Regions from separate parts of the Paenibacillus sp. VTT E-133280 genome, predicted to be linked through region 3. Evidence: predicted binding sites of a transcription regulator. Region 3 holds the regulator's gene; each other region holds the start of a gene.
What was found. The regulator Rex, encoded in region 3, represses fermentation and respiration genes when NADH is low (regulators of the CRP and FNR family bind a similar motif). The targets are predictions, from matches to a motif close to TTGTGAAATATTTCACAA.
Positions count from the first base shown of each region.

Region 1: a site for Rex is predicted at 5,143-5,160, ahead of CA600_RS09205 (FAD:protein FMN transferase). Genes of this name have one in related genera too.
Region 2: a site for Rex is predicted at 1,222-1,239, ahead of adhE (bifunctional acetaldehyde-CoA/alcohol dehydrogenase). Genes of this name have one in related genera too.

Region 1 covers NZ_NFUX01000015.1:19,392-25,879, reverse strand. Annotated here, with positions in the region: gene CA600_RS09235 (hypothetical protein) at 1-163, shown strand, start outside; gene CA600_RS09230 (hypothetical protein) at 211-606, shown strand; gene CA600_RS09225 (TetR-like C-terminal domain-containing protein) at 627-1,196, shown strand; gene CA600_RS09220 (oleate hydratase) at 1,353-2,933, shown strand; gene CA600_RS09215 (DsbA family oxidoreductase) at 3,075-3,797, opposite strand; gene CA600_RS09210 (glycosyltransferase family 2 protein) at 4,070-5,002, shown strand; gene CA600_RS09205 (FAD:protein FMN transferase) at 5,184-6,290, shown strand; gene CA600_RS09200 (RCC1 domain-containing protein) at 6,444-6,488, shown strand, end outside.
Region 2 covers NZ_NFUX01000071.1:7,592-14,079, reverse strand. Annotated here, with positions in the region: gene CA600_RS24855 (ABC transporter substrate-binding protein) at 1-912, shown strand, start outside; gene adhE (bifunctional acetaldehyde-CoA/alcohol dehydrogenase) at 1,314-3,935, shown strand; gene pflB (formate C-acetyltransferase) at 4,188-6,449, shown strand.
Region 3 covers NZ_NFUX01000052.1:3,544-10,031, forward strand. Annotated here, with positions in the region: gene panD (aspartate 1-decarboxylase) at 1-320, shown strand, start outside; gene CA600_RS20800 (tetratricopeptide repeat protein) at 432-1,073, shown strand; gene dinG (ATP-dependent DNA helicase DinG) at 1,210-4,071, shown strand; gene CA600_RS20810 (redox-sensing transcriptional repressor Rex) at 4,203-4,856, shown strand; gene CA600_RS20815 (amidohydrolase) at 4,843-6,144, shown strand; gene CA600_RS20820 (cell wall elongation regulator TseB-like domain-containing protein) at 6,314-6,488, shown strand, end outside.

The DNA of each region.
Region 1 (6,488 bases), on a different contig from region 3:
ACAGTCATTAAGCTTCATTTATGGTCAAGAAGGCGAAACCTACAATAACTGCATTGAGCTGCGATTCAAAAGACAAATCACTGAGGAGCAAATGGACGACATTCCGAACCTGCTGAATCATCTTCTGCAAAGTGTAGAAGAGCTGGAATCTTTCTCCGTATAATTCCTGCTGCACACCGTTTTTACTTTGGATAAAGAGGTGAGCAAGAAATGAAATTCCTGCCTGCTGCCAAAAGTAATCGCTGGTTGATCTGGATGGCTGTTTATGGTGTTGTTCTATGGATGCTCTTCATAGTGCACAGATTTATAATGATGGCTCACGCTTGGGATGTCACACTCTTACTTCGCTTCGCACTTTTTTCTGTTGTCGTATCTGGTATCGTCAATGCTTTAGGGTGGCTCGGCGCTCGTCTACTCTGGTTCATCACTACAACAGGAATACTTATCGGTTCGGTACTTATGCTAAGCTACACCTATAGAGAGATGTCCGGTTGGGAGGATCTCGCGGGATTCCTAGCTTTTTTCTTTTTTACATGTGGCGGATTTGCACTTGGTTTGTTGGCAGAAGGCATTCGTCTACTGGTTAAGCAGTGGCCAAAAGCTTGAATGGAGGAGATGATAGAACGTTGTCCAATTCTTTTCTCACCAAAAATGCATTGTCTCATTCCTTAAAAGAACTAATGGAACATACATCGCTCAATAAAATTACAGTCAAACAGCTCGTGGACCATTGCGGACTAAATAGACAAACCTTCTATTATCATTTTCAGGATATATTTGATTTACTGGGTTGGATCTATAAGACCGAGGCTGTAGAGAGCATCGCCCAGTATCGTAGCTACAGTACGTGGACGGACGGTTTTTATAGAATTTTCTGCTATATCGAACGAAATAAAACCTTTTGCTGCAACACCTTGAACTCACTGGGTAGAAATCATCTGGATGCGTATCTATACGAAGTGACGAACGATCTCATTATGGGTGTCATAAACGAACTGTCCGCCGGGATGGAAGTTAGCCACGAAGATAAGCATTTTATTGCTAACTTTTATACACTGGCGTTCACAGGCCTCGTCATTCAGTGGATGAGAGATGGTATGAAAGAGCATCCTGATCACATTATCGAGAAGCTGAGTGTACTTATTGAGGGGAATTTTCTAAAAGCTTTGCACAAATATGAGAATAAGCCGTTGTAACCTTTGGGTTCAACGGTTTTTTTGTCTAAAAACTAGACATATGGACCGTAATGACTAAAAACCATACACTCTATAAGGATTGATTATACCTTCGAAATTGGAGTTGATTTACATTAAGAGTGTGATTATTTCAACAACAACTTGGAGGCGACCATTGTGAAAAAAGAGTACGGTAATAAACAGGTTTATTTTGTCGGTGGCGGAATTGCATCCTTAGCGGGCGCGGCTTACCTGGTCAGAGACTGTGACTTTCCGGGACAGAACATTCACATTATTGAAGAGATGAAGATTCTCGGTGGCAGCAACGACGGCGCAGGTGACGCTGAGCACGGTTATGTCATTCGCGGTGGCCGGATGCTCAACGATGAGACCTATGAGAATACATGGGATTTACTCATGTCGATTCCCTCCCTCGACCATCCAGAGAAATCCGTTAGAGAAGAGATTATAGAATTCGATACCGCCAATCCAACACATGCTAACGCTAGACTCGTAAACCGCAACGGTGAGGTGGAAGATGTATTATCCATGGGCTTTGATATGGCTGACCGGCTTGCGATGGGTAAATTGATTATTACACCAGAAGAAAAAATGGGAAAAGCCCGGATTAACGACTGGTTTGGTCCACACTTTTTCACTACGAACTTCTGGTATATGTGGGCTACTACTTTCGCCTTCCAACCTTGGCATAGCGCTGTAGAGCTTAAACGATATATGATTCGCTTCGTTCATGAGTTTCCAAGAATTCAAACCCTGGAAGGCGTAACCCGCACTCCATATAACCAGTATGATTCTATCATCTTACCTATGCACAAATATCTTGAAGGCTTCGACGTAGACTTTACACTGAAATGTACAGTAACCGACCTGCAGTTCAAAGATGGAGATGGCATTACCGTCACCCAAATGAACGTCCTACGCCAAGGTGTAGCCGACGTTATTAACATAAATGAAGACGATATCGTAATCGTCACGAACGGCTCTATGACCGAAGGCTCCAGCCTAGGTTCCATGACCTCTGCCCCACGTCTCAACGGCAAGGGAAGCTCGTGGAAATTATGGGAGAACATCGCCGCCAAAAAACCTGGACTTGGCAATCCATCATCCTTCGATGATCATGTCGATGGTTCGAAATGGGAGTCCTTTACCGTGACCTTCCAAGATTCCAAATTCTTCGATCTCATGGAGAAATTCACTCGTAATCGTGCAGGTACTGGCGCATTGGTTACCTTTAAAGATTCGAGCTGGTTAATGTCCGTTGTCTTAGCTTTCCAACCGCATTTCCGCAATCAACCAGACCATGTAAAAGTATTCTGGGGTTACGGTTTGTACCCTGACAACGTAGGCGACTTCGTGAAGAAGAAAATGAGCGAATGTACCGGTGAAGAAATTATGGAAGAATTAATCGGTCATCTTCATTTCGAAGAACATAAGGACGAGATTATGGCAACCGCCAATTGTATTCCATGTATGATGCCTTATATCACTTCACAATTCATGCCTAGATTAAACAGTGACCGACCTAAAGTAGTTCCTGAAGGCTCCACTAACCTTGCCTTCGTTGGACAATATTGCGAAATTCCAGATGATGTTGTATTCACCGAAGAATACTCTATCCGAGCAGCAAGAACTGCAGTGTACACACTGCTTGGTATTAATCGGCCTATCGAGCCAATTAATCAGCATCAGTACGATGTCCGCACGTTGTTCACAAGCTTTATCACTTCTTTTAGATAAACACCTCATAAAGAGACAAGCGCTCCCGAATCTATCCGGGGGCGCTTGTCTTTGTAGTGTGTAAAACAGAGCAGCGTTTCGGAACTAAAAAAAGAAGAAATGGATACTTCTCCATCTCTTCTTCTCCACACTATTTGAACTTTATATGCTGCAAGATCCATCTGCGCAGCCATCATCTGTGGATGCATCAGATTGTCCTTTGCCCACCACTTGCAGTGTTGGCCCTGCTTGCTCTTCTGCCCACACGGTATCCAATACCTCTGTAAATACAGGTCCTGGCTGTGCACCGGATAACGCATATTTATTGTTGAACACGAAGAATGGTACACCGGTAATATTCAGACGGCTTCCTTCTTCGATATCACCATTCACTTCAGCTGTATAAGCATCCGTCTCCAGCATTGCTGTTACTTCTGCCTCATCCAGCCCTACCTCAGCAGCAAGTGTAGCAAGTACACTGCGGTCTCCAAGATTCAATGAATCCGTAAAGTAAGCACGTAGCAGACGTTCGGACATTTCTGCCCCTTTTCCCTTGGAGCTTGCAAAGTGACTTAGGCGGTGACTATCAAAAGTATTCGTATGCTTCATCGTATCGAATTGGAAATCCAATCCCACATCTTGGGCTTGCTCAGTCAGCTGTGCGTTCATTGCTTTTGCTTTTTCAATCGTCATTCCGTATTTGGAAGCCAGCATCTCATGAATACTCTGAGTCTCATTCAATTTTGCATGTGGATCCAGTTGAAAACTACGGAATACCACCTCTACTTGATCTCTGTTCGGGAACTGACTCAGCGCATTCTCCAAACGTCTTTTACCAATATAACAAAATGGACACGCATAATCGGACCAAATATCTATTCTCATGAAAAAAACCTCCTAATATTATTGTTCATTTGTAACTGCTGAATAAGATTGATAACTAAATATTCGTCGCTTACTATTATATAGTTAAAAACCGAAAAACACAAACTTAACTTTTATTAAAATAATTTCATTTAGACCTGAGCTGCACTAAAAGTATACGAAAGTGGTATATACGCTCTTCTTCAGGAACGATAGAATCAAGGTAACCACATTTTGCCGGATAACTGCATTCAGATGAGCGGACAAAAGAAATCCTGAAGGGAGATTAAGATATGCATGATCTATCTATAGTGATTCCTACTCGCAACCGAATCAATGACCTTACGGTGTGCATAGAGTCCATTGGCAAGCAGACAAATCTTAAAGATATCTCTATCGAGCTATGGATTATGGACGACGGTGAGATCCCTAAAGACAGATTAACTTATTATTCTGAAATACTACAAGGATTACCACAGGCTGAACTCCATTATCATCGCAAAACTAAGCCTGGTCTCTGGCTTTCCCGTTACGAAGCGCTAGGGCTGATCCATGCAGAAATCGTGCTCCATTTAGATGACGATGCAGAATTAAATGACCCCTTATATATTCGACGATTGTTAGATACTTATACAGCCGACGACTCTATTGTTGGTGTAGGTGGTGTAGCCAAAGGTATACATAGCAGCATGCCAAGCAGGCTATTCGGTATGCTAACCGGACAAATGTCCGGGTCACCAGGCAGATTGTCGGCAAGTATGTTTGCAGGCTCGCAATTCCTTTGGGGAGAGAAGAAGCAGGTATTTGAAACTGATTTTTTTCACGGCTGCAATATGTCCTTTCGGCGCTCGGCACTGCGTGATATTAAGCCCTATCCATGGATGACAAGCTATTCCATAGCCGAGGATATTTATCTATCCCATTTAGCCAGCCGCTATGGCAAGCTTGTGATTAATCCCGCCATGAAAATCATCCATCATGAGTCGCCAGGCTCTCGCGATAAAGCGGGCGTTGTAGCACAAGCTACAGCCATTAATCACTACTATCTACTCAACTTGCGAAAAGCTCCATTAATGAATTATGCTGCCTTGATCTGGACATTGTCTTGTCTGACGGTTAAAGCAACCCTAAAACGGAATTTCAAAGCCGTTAGCGGATATGCCAAAGGTATCCTCTTCGTATTAAACCCTCGCAAGAACAAATACAGTGAATATATGCTTGATTAAATAGCATCGTTTTATTCTAAATCTACAGCGCTGCTCCGAATCAGGATACGGGGCTTTTTTTGTTATGCTGACCGACTTATCCCTTAATATGTCATGAATTTGATTTCCATCAACTTGTTATCTGGGGTATGATATAAATAATGTGATTTGTTTTAGAAACTAACTTTATGGATGGTGGAATATGTTCAAGAACAAAAAAACGACGCTGATCCTCGTTGTAATCGTCATCGTCGTCATAGCTGTCGGCGCTTGGCTAATTACTAAAGATAAGGACGATAAGACAGCGGGAACTACGGGTAGCGCAACAACATCCGGAAAAGGTGAGGAAAAATCTCTTTCTCAGACCTTTTATATTTATGACACTGTTGTGAATATCAAAGTGTTTGGTGCTACTGTAGAACAGAAAAATATGGACGATATCCAGCACATGCTGGAGCGAATGGATATGGAGCTTAGCCGCACCAAAGAAGGTGGAGAGACATACGCAATCAATCAGGCAGCAGGAAAAGAAGCGGTTGTTGTTTCTGACGAAACCCTGGATGTAATTAAACAATCCATACAATACGCAAAGGAAATGGACGGGCTGTTTGATCCTACAATCGGTCCGCTAATCGATCTTTGGAATATCGGTAGTGGCGGAGATAAAGTTCCTCCCCAAGCAGATATTGATAAAGCCAAGAGTCTAACCAATTACAAGGACGTTGAAATTGATGAAGCTGCGAAAACTGTAAAGCTAATGAAGGAAAATATGGTGTTAGATCTAGGCGGCATTGGTAAAGGTTATGCTGCAGACCGTATCGCTGATTATTTGAAAGAGCAAGGTCTTAATAGCGCTATGATTAACCTCGGAGGCAGCAGTATTATTGCCCTCGGTAAAAAGCCAAACGGAACGGAATGGAATATCGGATTGCAGGATCCAGATCAAAGCCGTGGTACTCAGCTAGGAACCATTAAAATCTCAGATGAGGTCATCGATGCTTCTGGTGTTTACGAACGGTATTTTATGCAGGACAATGTTCGTTACCATCATATCCTTGATCCACGCACAGGATATCCTTCACAGAACGGTCTCAAAAGCCTTACCATTATGAGCCCGAATGCAACAGATGCAGATGCCTTATCTACTGGGGTATTCTTGATGGGAATTGAAGAGGGTATGAAATATCTTGAAGCTTTACCTGAAGGTGTTGAAGCTTTCTTTATTACCGACGACAACAAGATCTATGCTACTAAAGGCATAAAAGAAAGAATGAACCTTACAGATCCAACATACAGCTTCGCAGAGTAAACGAAAAAAGCTTGTCCCTTAGAGCCGAGTTGGCTTCTAGGGAGCAAGCTTTTTTAATAGACACACGTAAGATTTGAAGAAGAAAGAACTGTGTTTTAATGGGGATTTGTCCTACAATGGTACACATCTACCATCAACTAAGGAGCGAAATTTATGAACCTTGTGAAAACCCTACCCTCCATAGCAGCGGGTTATCGT
Region 2 (6,488 bases), on a different contig from region 3:
AACAAAAAAATGCTGGATGAAAAAGGCGTTGCAGTCCCACCAATGGATTGGACTTGGGATGATATGCTGAATACGGCTAAAGGCGTAGCTGATGTCAAAAAAGGCATTTCCGGTATTGCTCCAATGGGTAAAGGTAACGAAGCAGGCTGGAACTGGACCAACTTCCTGTTCGAAGCTGGCGGTGAAATTCAAAAGGTTGAAGGCGGCAAGGTTGTAGCTACATTTAATTCCGACGCTGGTGTTAAAGCACTGGATTTCTACAAAAAACTTAGATGGGAAGCTAACGCGATTCCTCAGGACTGGGCACTTGGCTGGGGCGATGCTGTAGGCGCATTCCAACAAAGTCGTACAGCTATGGTAATGGCTGGATCCGATGGCGTAATCGAGCAAGCACTGAATCAAGGCGGACTGAAACCTGAGGATGTGCTCACATATCCAATGCCTGCTATGGAAAAAGGCGGTAAGCACACCGGGGTACTTGGTGGTGATTACCTCGTTATTAATCCGAATGCAACACCAGATGAGCAAGAAATGGCATTCCGTTATATCACATTTGATTACTTCTCTGATAAAGGTTTGGAAGCCCTGGATGCAGTTCTTCAACAACGTACAGCTGATGGCAAATACTTTATCCCGCCACTCTTAGATTATTACTCAGCAGATTCTGAGTTTGGTAAGAAGACCAAAGCGGTTTATGACAAGTACACAAATGTATACCAATATAGCCCTGATATTATGGGACTTTTGGATGGTAAACCTGAAGCTCAATACAACACACAGGACTATTACGCAACTATGTCCAATGTTATTCAAGAGCTGTTCTCCAAAAAAGGAACGGATTCCAAGAGCCAGCTAGAAGCAGCAGCTAAAACAGTGCAAGAGAAATTCTTTGATACGATTAAAGCGGAATAGTCTAATGCAAAAACCGGCCCCTTTGGGGTCGGTTTTTTTGTTCTGAAGATTTATAAATTTATAAATCTTCAGAAATAGTGATAATCAATTGGAAATTATTTCGGTGAAGGAAAATCGTAAGGGACTGTGATGAAGAGAATTCATTTTTGAGTACTGATTTTAGATATATGGAATAAAAAGGAGCTAAAATTTTGCTTATTAAAGTATAAATCTAAGATTTAAAGGGTTTTATAACATAAAATATGGTAAAAAGACTATAATATGATCGAATGAAAGCGCTTTGAAAACAAATCAAAAAAACTTTATACTTTGTGAAAGATTTCACTATACAAGGTAGAAATCATGTGATAAGATAAATGTGTAGAGAAAAACAACTAAAAATTGACAGGAGGACGAGGGAGATGGCAGTTAAGAACGAAGTCGCCGCCCAAGTTAAACAAGTTACCGCTGAAGAGTATATTCAGAATTTAGTGGATAAAGCAAAAAAAGCGCATGAGGCGTTCATGGCGCTAGACCAAGAGCAAGTTGACACAATCGTTCATGCAATGGCGTTGGCTGGACTCGACAAACATATGTACCTCGCAAAATTGGCCGTAGAAGAAACTGGACGCGGCGTATACGAAGACAAAATTACGAAGAACATCTTCTCAACTGAATATATCTGGCACGGAATTAAATACGATAAAACAGTAGGCGTTATTGAAGACAACGCTTATGATAGCTTCCAAAAAATTGCTGAACCCGTCGGAATTGTTATGGGTATCACACCGGTAACCAACCCTACATCCACCACGATGTTTAAAGCGTTGATTTCGATTAAGACACGGAACCCTATTATATTCGGTTTCCACCCTTCTGCGCAAGAGTGTAGTGCAGCCGCAGCCAAAATTCTTCATGATGCTGCCGTGAAAGCTGGCGCTCCTGAGAACTGTATCCAATGGATTGAAATGCCAACAATGGACAAGACAAACGCATTGATGAACAACCCAGACGTTGCTCTTATCTTGGCAACTGGTGGTTCTGCAATGGTAAAAGCAGCTTACAGCTGTGGTAAACCAGCACTTGGCGTAGGCCCTGGTAACGTACCTGCTTTCATTGAAAAGAGCGCGGATATTGATCAAGCCGTAACGGACATCATTCTTTCTAAGACATTTGATAATGGTATGATCTGTGCTTCCGAGCAAGCTGTTATTATCGAAGAACCAATCTTCGATCAAGTGAAGAAAAAAATGATTGCTAATGGCTGCTACTTTGTGAATAAAGAAGAAGCTGCCAAACTGACTAGTGGAGCAATGAACGTAGATAAATGTGCGGTTAACCCAGCAATCGTAGGTCAATCCGCAGTGAAAATTGCTGAAATGTGTGGCATTCAAGTCCCTGCCGGCACAAAGATTCTGGTAGCAGAACTTGAAGGAGTAGGCACTAAATATCCACTGTCCGCTGAAAAATTAAGCCCGGTTCTTGCTTGCTACAAAGTTAAGAATGCAGATCAAGGTATCGAACGCGCAGCTCAAATTGTTGAATTTGGCGGTATGGGCCACAGCTCGGCTATCCACTCCAACAATGAAGAAGTAATCATGAAGTTCTCTAACCGTCTGCAAACAGGACGTATTCTCGTTAACTCGCCTTCCACACATGGTGCGATCGGCGATATCTATAACACTAATATCCCTTCATTGACTCTGGGCTGCGGATCTTATGGTCGTAACTCCGTGTCGCAAAACGTTACAGCAATCAATTTGATCAACGTGAAAAGGGTGAATCGTCGTACCGTGAATATGCAATGGTTTAAAGTACCTGACAAGATCTATTTCGAAAAAGGCGCTACTCAGTACCTGACCAAAATGCCTGATATCACACGTGTCGCAATTATCACAGACCCAATGATGGTTAAGCTTGGATATGTTGAAAGAGTTGAACATTACCTGCGTCAACGGCAAACTCCTGTAGCTATCGAAGTGTTCTCTGAAGTTGAACCAGATCCATCGACAACTACAGTTGAAAAAGGTACTGCAATGATGAACAGATTCCAACCGGACTGCATCATCGCACTTGGCGGCGGTTCCCCAATGGATGCTGCAAAAGGAATGTGGTTATTCTATGAACATCCAGATGCAGACTTTAATGGTCTGAAACAAAAATTCATGGATATCCGTAAACGGGTATACAAATTCCCTAAACTTGGTAACAAAGCTAAGTTTGTAGCGATTCCAACTACTTCGGGTACAGGTTCGGAAGTAACATCTTTCGCAGTTATTACCGATAAAACAACTGAACAGCACACTAAATATCCATTGGCTGACTACGAGTTAACTCCAGATGTAGCTATCATTGATCCTGAGTTCGTATACAGCTTGCCAAAAACTGCAGTTGCTGATACAGGTATGGACGTATTAACACATGCTATCGAAGCTTATGTATCTGTTATGGCGAGTGACTATACTGATGGTCTAGCTATTAAAGCCATCCAACTGGTATTCCAATACCTTGAAAAATCGGCGCTGGAAGGTGACAGAGTAGCACGTGAAAAAATGCATAACGCATCCACACTTGCTGGTATGGCCTTTGCCAATGCATTCTTGGGTATTAACCACAGTTTGGCGCATAAATGGGGCGGACAGTACCACACTGCTCATGGTCGGACTAACGCGATCCTTATGCCACACGTTATCCGCTACAATGCTAAAAAACCTACGAAGTTCGCTTCGTTCCCTAAATATTCGCACTTCGTAGCTGATGAGCGTTATGCTGAAATTGCCCGTATTCTGGGATTGCCAGCCCGCACAACTGAAGAAGGTGTAACTAGCCTGATCAATGCTATTTGCGATATGAATAAAAAATTGGGCATCGAAGAATCGTTCCAGCAACTGGGCTTTGATCCTAAGGACTTCGAATCCCGCGTAGATTACTTGGCTGACCGTGCGTTTGAAGATCAATGTACAACTGCCAATCCTAAGCTGCCACTGGTATCTGAGCTTGCTGATGTATACCGTAATGCGTTCTACGGAAGATTTGATAATTAATAAATGGTTAAATAGAGAATAGGATAGTTGTGGACTTAGATAAAGGTGACAAATATCACTCGAAAGGTGATATTTGTCACAGTGTTTTTATAGAAAATAAACTAGAATGTTTATATAAACAACGGTCCCACATATGAAATGTTGATTGTGAAATTTGGAACAACCACATCTTTTGGGGATCACGAGACACGGGATCAACCTTCAAGCCCGCGATCTCTACAAATATAATAAATATAGATGGAGGGATTTAGCATGTCGGTGATTGAAAAAGAAGTAAATGAAGTGAAATCCGGTTGGAGAAGTTTTACAAAAGGTAAATGGGCTAAGAAAGTTGACGTTAACAACTTTATCGCTAGTAACATTAAGCCTTATGAAGGTAACGAAGAGTTCCTCGTAGGTCCTACTAGTAACACAACTGAACTGTGGAAGATTATTTCCCAACTGAGCAAGGAAGAAAGAGAAAGAGGCGGCGTATGGGATGTTTCCCTAGATACTGTCTCCACAATTACTTCACATGCTCCAGGCTACATTGACAAGGATAAGGAACAAATTGTAGGCGTGCAGACTGACGCTCCTTTCAGACGTTCCATTCAGCCATTCGGCGGGATCAAGATGATGGTCGATGCTACGAAGGCTTATGGCTTCGAGCTTCCACAAAACATCGTTGACATGTTTACGAACATTCGCAAAACGCATAACCAAGGCGTATTTGATGCATATACACCAGACATGAGAGCGGTGCGTAAATCCGGCGTTATCACAGGTCTTCCTGATGCTTACGGCCGCGGACGCATTATCGGCGACTACCGCCGCATTGCTCTGTACGGTATTGATTTCTTGATTAAAGACAAAAAGCAACAATTAGCTGAGCTTGAAGTTGATTCCATGACAGAAGAAGTAATTCGTTTGCGTGAAGAGCTGTCTGAGCAAATTCGTGCACTGGGCGAATTGAAAGAAATGGCAGCTGCGCATGGAATGGATATTTCCAAACCAGCGACGAATTTCAAAGAAGCTACTCAATGGGTATACTTTGGATACCTGGCAGCAGTTAAAGAACAAAATGGTGCAGCAATGTCCTTGGGACGTGTTTCTTCCTTCCTAGATATCTATGCAGAACGCGATATTGAAGAAGGTACTTTGACTGAAGAACAAGTACAAGAAATTGTCGATCATTTTGTAATGAAACTGCGTATCGTGAAATTCTTGCGTACACCTGACTATAACGATCTGTTCTCCGGCGACCCTACTTGGGTAACTGAATCCATCGGTGGTATGGCTGAAAATGGAACCACTCGTGTTACCAAGAACAGCTTCCGTTTCCTGAACACCCTGTACAACTTGGGTCCGGCTCCGGAACCGAACTTAACTGTTCTGTGGTCCGAAAAATTGCCTGAAGGCTTCAAAAAATATTGTGCTAAGGTTTCTATCGAAACTAGTGCAATTCAGTATGAAAATGACGATCTAATGCGTCCGTACTGGGGTGAAGATTACGCTATTGCTTGCTGCGTATCTCCAATGCGTATCGGTAAACAAATGCAGTTCTTCGGCGCTCGTGCCAACCTGGCAAAAGCTTTGCTGTATGCTATTAATGGTGGTAAAGACGAAAAATCCGGAGCACAAGTTGGGCCGGAATTCCCAGCGATCACTTCTGAATATCTGGATTATGACGAAGTAATGAAACGCTTCAAACCGATGATGGAGTGGTTGGCTAAGACTTATGTTAACACTTTGAACATCATTCACTATATGCATGACAAATATTCTTACGAACGTATCGAAATGGCACTGCATGATCGCGACATTCTGCGTACGATGGCTTGCGGTATCGCTGGTCTGTCCGTTGCAGCTGACTCGCTGAGTGCTATTAAATACGCGAAGGTTAAACCAATCCGTAACGAAGAAGGTATTGCAATTGACTTCGAAACGGAAGGCGAATTCCCTTGCTACGGTAACAATGACGATGCTGTAGACAACATCGCAGTAGAATTGGTTGAAACCTTCATGTCTATGATCCGTAAAAACAAAACATATCGTGATGCTGTACCGACTCAATCGGTATTGACCATTACTTCGAATGTTGTGTACGGTAAGAAGACAGGTACAACACCTGACGGACGTAAAAAAGGCGAACCATTCGCACCAGGTGCTAACCCAATGCACGGACGCGACAAGAAAGGTGCACTGGCTTCACTGAACTCTGTAGCCAAACTGCCTTACTCCGATGCCCAAGATGGTATCTCCAATACGTTCTCCATCGTACCTAAGGCACTAGGTAAAGACGATGAATCCTGCAAGTCTAACTTGGTACACATGATGGACGGATACTTCCATAACAACGCGCAGCATTTGAACGTTAACGTATTTAACCGTGAACAGCTGATGGACGCTATGGATCACCCAGAGAATTATCCACAATTGACTATCCGTGTATCCGGTTATGCAGTTAACTTCATCAAGCTGACTCGCGAACAACAAATGGACGTAATTAACCGTACTTTCCATGGTTCAATGTAAGTTGTTTATATTTATAAAGATCTTTCATTGAGATATGCA
Region 3 (6,488 bases):
ATGTAGGAAGTATTACCATTGATGAAAACTTAATGGAAGCGGCAGATATTCTTGAGAATGAAAAAGTGCAGATCGTCGATAACAATAATGGTTCCCGGTTAGAAACTTATGTTATTCCTGGGCCTCGCGGCAGTGGTGTGATCTGTCTGAATGGTGCAGCTGCTCGTCTGGTTCAGCCGGGAGATACAGTAATTATCATTTCGTATGCGATGCTGTCCTCAGAAGAATTGGAGTCGCATAAGCCAACAGTGGTATTCGTGGATGAGAACAACAAACCCGTGAAGCTGGCCGATCACGAACTGCATGCTACAATCGCTTAAAGGATGGACTTACGCCATGTAATGAATGGCAGGGATGAAAGACCCCGATCTCGCAGAAAATGAAGTCAGGCAAGCTGAACTGATTTCATCTTCAGTAAGGGGGGATAGCCCATGTTTCAACATATGTTTGCTGAAATGAACAAGGTGCTTCAGGAGATCGTTACAGATTACCCTACAGCGGAGGGTGCCCGCCGGAATGAGCTTTTATGCAATTATAATATGCTGCATCGACTTAGCGATAAAGTCATGGATGAATGGCTGGCCTTTGCAGAGAAGCTAAGCCACTTTCGTGAAAGTGTAGATTTTACGACTGTGGTCGAAGAGGAAGTGCCAGAGCAGGAAGCACCCGAGCTGTGCATGGATACTTTTGTCAGAGGTCAGGGGTATTATAAGCTCTTGATGTATGGAAAATGTATTGAGCAGTTTAAGGAAGTTATTGTGCAATATCCGGATAGCCTGGCTGCTCGATTATATTTAGCCATCTCTTACCTGCAAGAAGGGGAAGGGGAGGCTGCTTGGAGTCATCTGAACCATATGCTCGGTTTGATAAGGGAAACCAAGCTCAAAGCCATGGTGTATAATGCTTTAGGCTGTATCCGGGCCTCACAGGAACGTTTCAATGAAGCGCAGGAGCTGTTTGGCCTTTCTTTGCAACTTGACCCGGCTCTTCCTGAACCGACTGTGAATTTGGAGGTTTGCCGCCGCAGAGGAGGTAAGCTTCATTTCGGAAATCAGCTTGTTTCATTATTGTAAATTATTACGTTTACGGTTTATTATTCCGCATTTTCATTCAAGCGATGCATCCCCTGAACCAGTGGTGTGCATCGCCTTTTTTCGCAACTTCTGTTATGCTGATTAAGAGTCTCAATTGAAAGGGAATAGAATTATAATGAAATTTGCCGTGCTTGATTTTGAAACAACGGGAACCCAATCCGTGGGTGAAATCATCCAGGTTGGCCTTGCAATTATAGAAGAAGACCGGTCCATCTCCCGGGTATATGGTTCCTACGTCAAGCCCGGAACGCCGATACCTCCTTTTATAACTGGTCTAACGGGGATTACCGACGATGATGTAAAGGATGCACCTGAGCTGGATGAGATGATGATGGAGCTTGTTCCACTCTTGGATGATGTTGTGCTTGTAGGGCATAATGTCGCATTCGACTTCCATTTTTTGCAAAATGCTTTAGACCGATGTGGGTATTTACCATTTCAAGGACGGATTTTAGATACGATTGATTTTCTGAAAATCTGCTTTCCTTCCCTCACATCCTATCAACTAGGATCAGTTAGTGCACATTTTGGTGTGACGCATGAGCGTCCGCATCAGGCAGACAGTGATGCACTCGCAACTGCTCTTGTATTGCTGAAATGTCTGGAGGAGCTCTACGATTTGCCTTTGCTGACGATCCAGAGACTCTGTGAGCTGTTTACGGAAGAGGATAGTGATCTTGGTTGGTATTTCGATGGTCTGCTGCGTGAACGGGAAGCGGAGACGCTTCAGCCCGAAGGTGATCTGACTTTTTATCGTCAATTAGCGCTTGCTGTAGGAGACTGGAACGAATTAGCTCCACCTCGAGACGAGCATGCTGAGAATCCGCTACAGAATTTATCTTTTACAGATTATATGGATGAAGTAACGAAACGACTTAAAGAAACTTTGCCGCAGTATGAAAGCCGAGAAGCTCAGGATATTATGATCAATGAGGTGATGACGGCACTTGCCGAAGACAAACATCTATTGATCGAAGCAGGGACAGGAACCGGCAAATCACTTGGTTATTTGTTGCCTGCCATATACCAAAGCGTTCGCACGAATGAAAAAGTTATGGTCAGCACTCATACTATTAATCTGCAGGATCAATTGCGTGAGCGGGATATTCCTTTATTAACACAGGTAGTTCCATTTCCATTTAAAGCTGCAATTTTTAAGGGCAGAGGGCATTATTTGTGTCTTCGTAAGTTCGAACATAAAATTAATAAAAAAGACTTTGTCAGTCCGAGGGAAGATGCGCTTACTGCGGCTCAGATGATCGTTTGGCTGACGCAAAGCGAATCAGGAGATGACGAAGAGCTCAACTTAAGCGGTCGTGGAGGAGATTTCTGGGAGACGGTGGCTAGCGATACCGATTCTTGTCTGGGGCGCTCCTGTCCTTGGTTCCGTAAGTGTTATTACCATCGGGCAAAGCATGAAGCTGGTATTGCAGACGTAGTCATTACGAACCACTCTAAGCTTTTCGCAGATGTTAAGGCTGGGCACCAGCTACTTCCGGCTTATGAACATCTTGTAATTGATGAGGCCCATCATCTGGAGGACGTGGCTGGCAAGCATTTAGGCATGCATATGAAGCATTTCACGGTGGCACATACACTATCGCGTCTTTATAAGGATAGTCGAAATGGCCAACTTCCTACGCTTCGCCAAATGCTTCAGTCATCAGGCAGTGAGGAAGCTTCTGAATGGAGCGGAGTGATCGATAGAATCTATCCGGACCTGCTTACCATAAAAGAAACCTGGGATCTGCTTAGTGATAAACTATTCAGCCTCTTGCCGGAACGCAGCGATGCAGCAGCGGGAGAAGCTGGCCAGTTAGTCATGCGGCTACTTCCTACCCGTAAACCGAAAGATTGGGATGAATTGGTTGCTTTAGAGAATACTATGAATCTGACATTAAGCGAAATTATCCGTAAAGGTGATAAAATGCTTAATGAAATGCGAGATCAAGAAGGTCAATCTTCCTCAGATAGTCTAGTTACCGATATTAGCGGCTTATTTAAGGATTTAGCTTCAATACGTGAGCAAGTACGGTTTTTTATGGGATTAAACGATGAGAATGTAGTATATTGGCTGGAGGCGAATGGAAATTATCGCAGTAAATCGCTACAGCTGTATGCCGTTCCTGTTGATGTCAGTACTCAGCTTAAGGAGCTGTTTTTCGACAAGAAGAAAAGTATCGTGCTAACTTCGGCGACACTCTCTGTTGATAAATCGTTCCAGTTTATGATTGATAATCTCGGACTTAATGAAGCTGCGGAAGAGGGGCGTCTGATGACATCACTCCTGCCTTCTCCTTTTAAGTATCGGGAGCAGGCGCTGTTAGTTATTCCACGGGATTTCCCTAGTGTGAAGGGCAGTGTGGGCGATGCCCGATTTGTTGATACACTCGTACAATCACTAGCAGAAGCAGCGACTACAACACGCGGGCGGATGCTTGTCCTGTTTACTTCTTACAAGATGCTACGCCAGGTTTACGATCCTTTGAAAGAGGCTCTAGCCTCACAAGAGATCACGGTGCTGGGTCAAGGCGTGGAGGGGGGCAGCCGTAGCAAGCTGATCCGCCGTTTTCAGGACAGTGCAGCCTCTGTACTGTTAGGAACAAGCAGTTTTTGGGAGGGTGTTGATATTCCGGGTGAAGCATTAACATGCTTGGCCATCGTGAGGCTCCCGTTTCAACCGCCAAACCATCCCCTAGCGGAAGCGAAGTCTGAGTTATTACAAGCCCAGAAAAAGAATCCGTTCATGAAGTTGTCTGTTCCTCAGGCGGTTATTCGCTTTAAGCAAGGATTTGGAAGGCTGGTGCGGACAGCGCAAGATCGGGGTATTGTTATTGTGTATGACACCAGGGTGATCGAATCTCACTATGGGAAATATTTCCTCTATTCGTTGCCTGGCCCAAAAATGGAGCATATGCTTACGGATCAAATGGTTCCTCGTATAGCGGAGTGGTTGGAAGACGGAGGCGTTTCTTAAAAAGAACGTCATCGATCATATTAATCACTCTACAATGAAGGGCGGTATAAGAATACCGCTCTTCATTGAGACGAGGTACACGAATTAGTATAAGGTTAGTAAAGAATATTACTTACATTAGGAGGTAAATTATGAAATCGGAAAAAATATCAGAAGCCGTTGTTCGCAGACTTCCTGTGTACTTACGTTTCCTAAATGATCTACAGAAACGTGAAATATTAACCGTTTCCTCTCAAGAGCTAGGACAGAAACTTGATTTGAATCCCGCTCAAATTCGCAAAGATTTAGCTTATTTTGGAGATTTCGGCAGAAAAGGTATCGGGTATGACGTAACTTATCTTATTGAGAAAATCCGTCATATTCTGAAGCTGGATCAACAACTGAATGTGGCTTTAGTGGGTGCCGGTAACCTTGGACATGCATTATCTAATTATAATGCTTATTTGAAAGATACTATGAAGATTACCGCTATATTTGATTCCTATGCGCCTAAGGTAGGGCGGAAAATCAACTCACTTACCGTTCAACCGATGGAGGAGCTTGGTCAGACGGTTCGTGAGCAAGGTATTCGAATTGGGATAATTACAGTACCTGATTCAGAAGCGCAGAATGTAGCGGATATTCTCATTGAGTCTGGCATTGAGGCGATTTTAAATTTTGCACCAGTGATTCTAAAAACACCATCGAATATCCGGGTTCATGCTGCTGATTTTACAACAGATTTGCAAAGCCTTGCTTATTATTTGAAGGATGGAAAGGAAGAAAGCAGAAATGAAGAGCAATAAAACGATTATCAAGGGCGGGCGTTTTCTTACTCCGGGAACGGATGAGCCGGTTCTTAGTGGATATATGACTATTGAAGATGATTTGATCACTTACATAGGAAAAGAAGAGCCTTTAATAGAAGACGATGTGCAAGTTGTTGATGGCAGTCGTCTGTTGTTTATGCCAGGTCTGGTAAACACGCATGGCCATGCCGCAATGTCATTGCTTCGTGGTTATGGAGATGACTTAGCGCTTCAGGTGTGGCTTCAGGAGAAGATGTGGCCGATGGAAGAGAAGTTCACCGGAGAAGATGTATACTGGGGAACCTCCTTGTCTGTACTTGAAATGCTGAAAGGTGGCACTACAACCTTCCTGGATATGTATGATCATATGGACCGAGTAGCGGAGGTCGTCGAATTATCAGGTATTCGTTCCGTACTAATGAGAGGCGTAATCGGTCTATGTCCAGAAGAAGTACAAAATCAGAAGCTTGCGGAAGCGGTTTCTTTTGCGCGTAACTGGCATGGTAAGGCTGAAGGTAGAATTACGACAATGATCTCGCCACATGCCCCATATACATGCCCACCAGACTTCTTTGTTAAGTTTGTGCAGGCGGCTCATGATTTGAATTTACCGATGCATACCCATATGTCCGAAACGAAACGCGAAGTGGAGCAGAATGTGGTGGATTACGGACTGCGGCCAGTAGCGCATTTAGAGAAGCTTGGAATGTTCACACGTCCGTCTATAATCGCTCATGGTGTTCATTTGAATGATGAAGAGATCGAGATACTGGCTCGTCATGATGTAGGTGTATCCCATAACCCTGGAAGCAATCTTAAGCTGGCTAGTGGAGTTGCTCGAGTTACGGATCTTCTAAAGGCCGGAGTGAAGGTGTCACTGGGTACAGATGGAGCGGCAAGTAATAATAATTTGGATATGTTTGAAGAAATGCGTCTTGCAGCACTCATCCATAAAGGTGTAAGTGGTGATCCTACGGCTGTTCCGGCTCCGGAAGCTCTACGTATGGCTACGGAGTATGGCGCGAAGTCTATCTTTTTAAATGATGTGGGTAGACTCGCTGTAGGTATGAAAGCTGACTTTATTGCTATTGATATAGACCAGCCGCATTTGCTCCCACACACAGATCTGTTGTCTCACGCTGTTTATTCTGCCAGTGCCAAGGATGTTGAGCATGTATGGGTGAATGGTAAACAGGTTGTTAAACATGGACAATGTGTAACGCTAGATGAGGAAGCCATCCGTCGTAAGGCGCAAGAAGCCTTTGATGGACTGCTTAAACGATAGTCTAAGATCATAACAAATAACTGAAAGGCTGTGACTTTCTGCTATTGCAAAGTTACAGCCTTTTGTGTTTCTGATCATTAGATCATTGAACGAGATATGAAACTTTGGATAAACACACGGGTGTGTTATATAATCAAAAAAGATATATTACTAGAAAGGGAGCTGTACCTTGAAGAAAAGGAAAAAATGGATCCTCCTGGGGTCAGTTCTGATTCTGCTCCTTCTGTTCGGACTCATCCAGTTCTATGCTTATATTATGAAAGATCAATGGAACGAGCGAGATATCGCTAAGGATGTCGCCAAAACCAGCGCGGGTCTAACAGAGGTAACTAAAGCACAGAAAT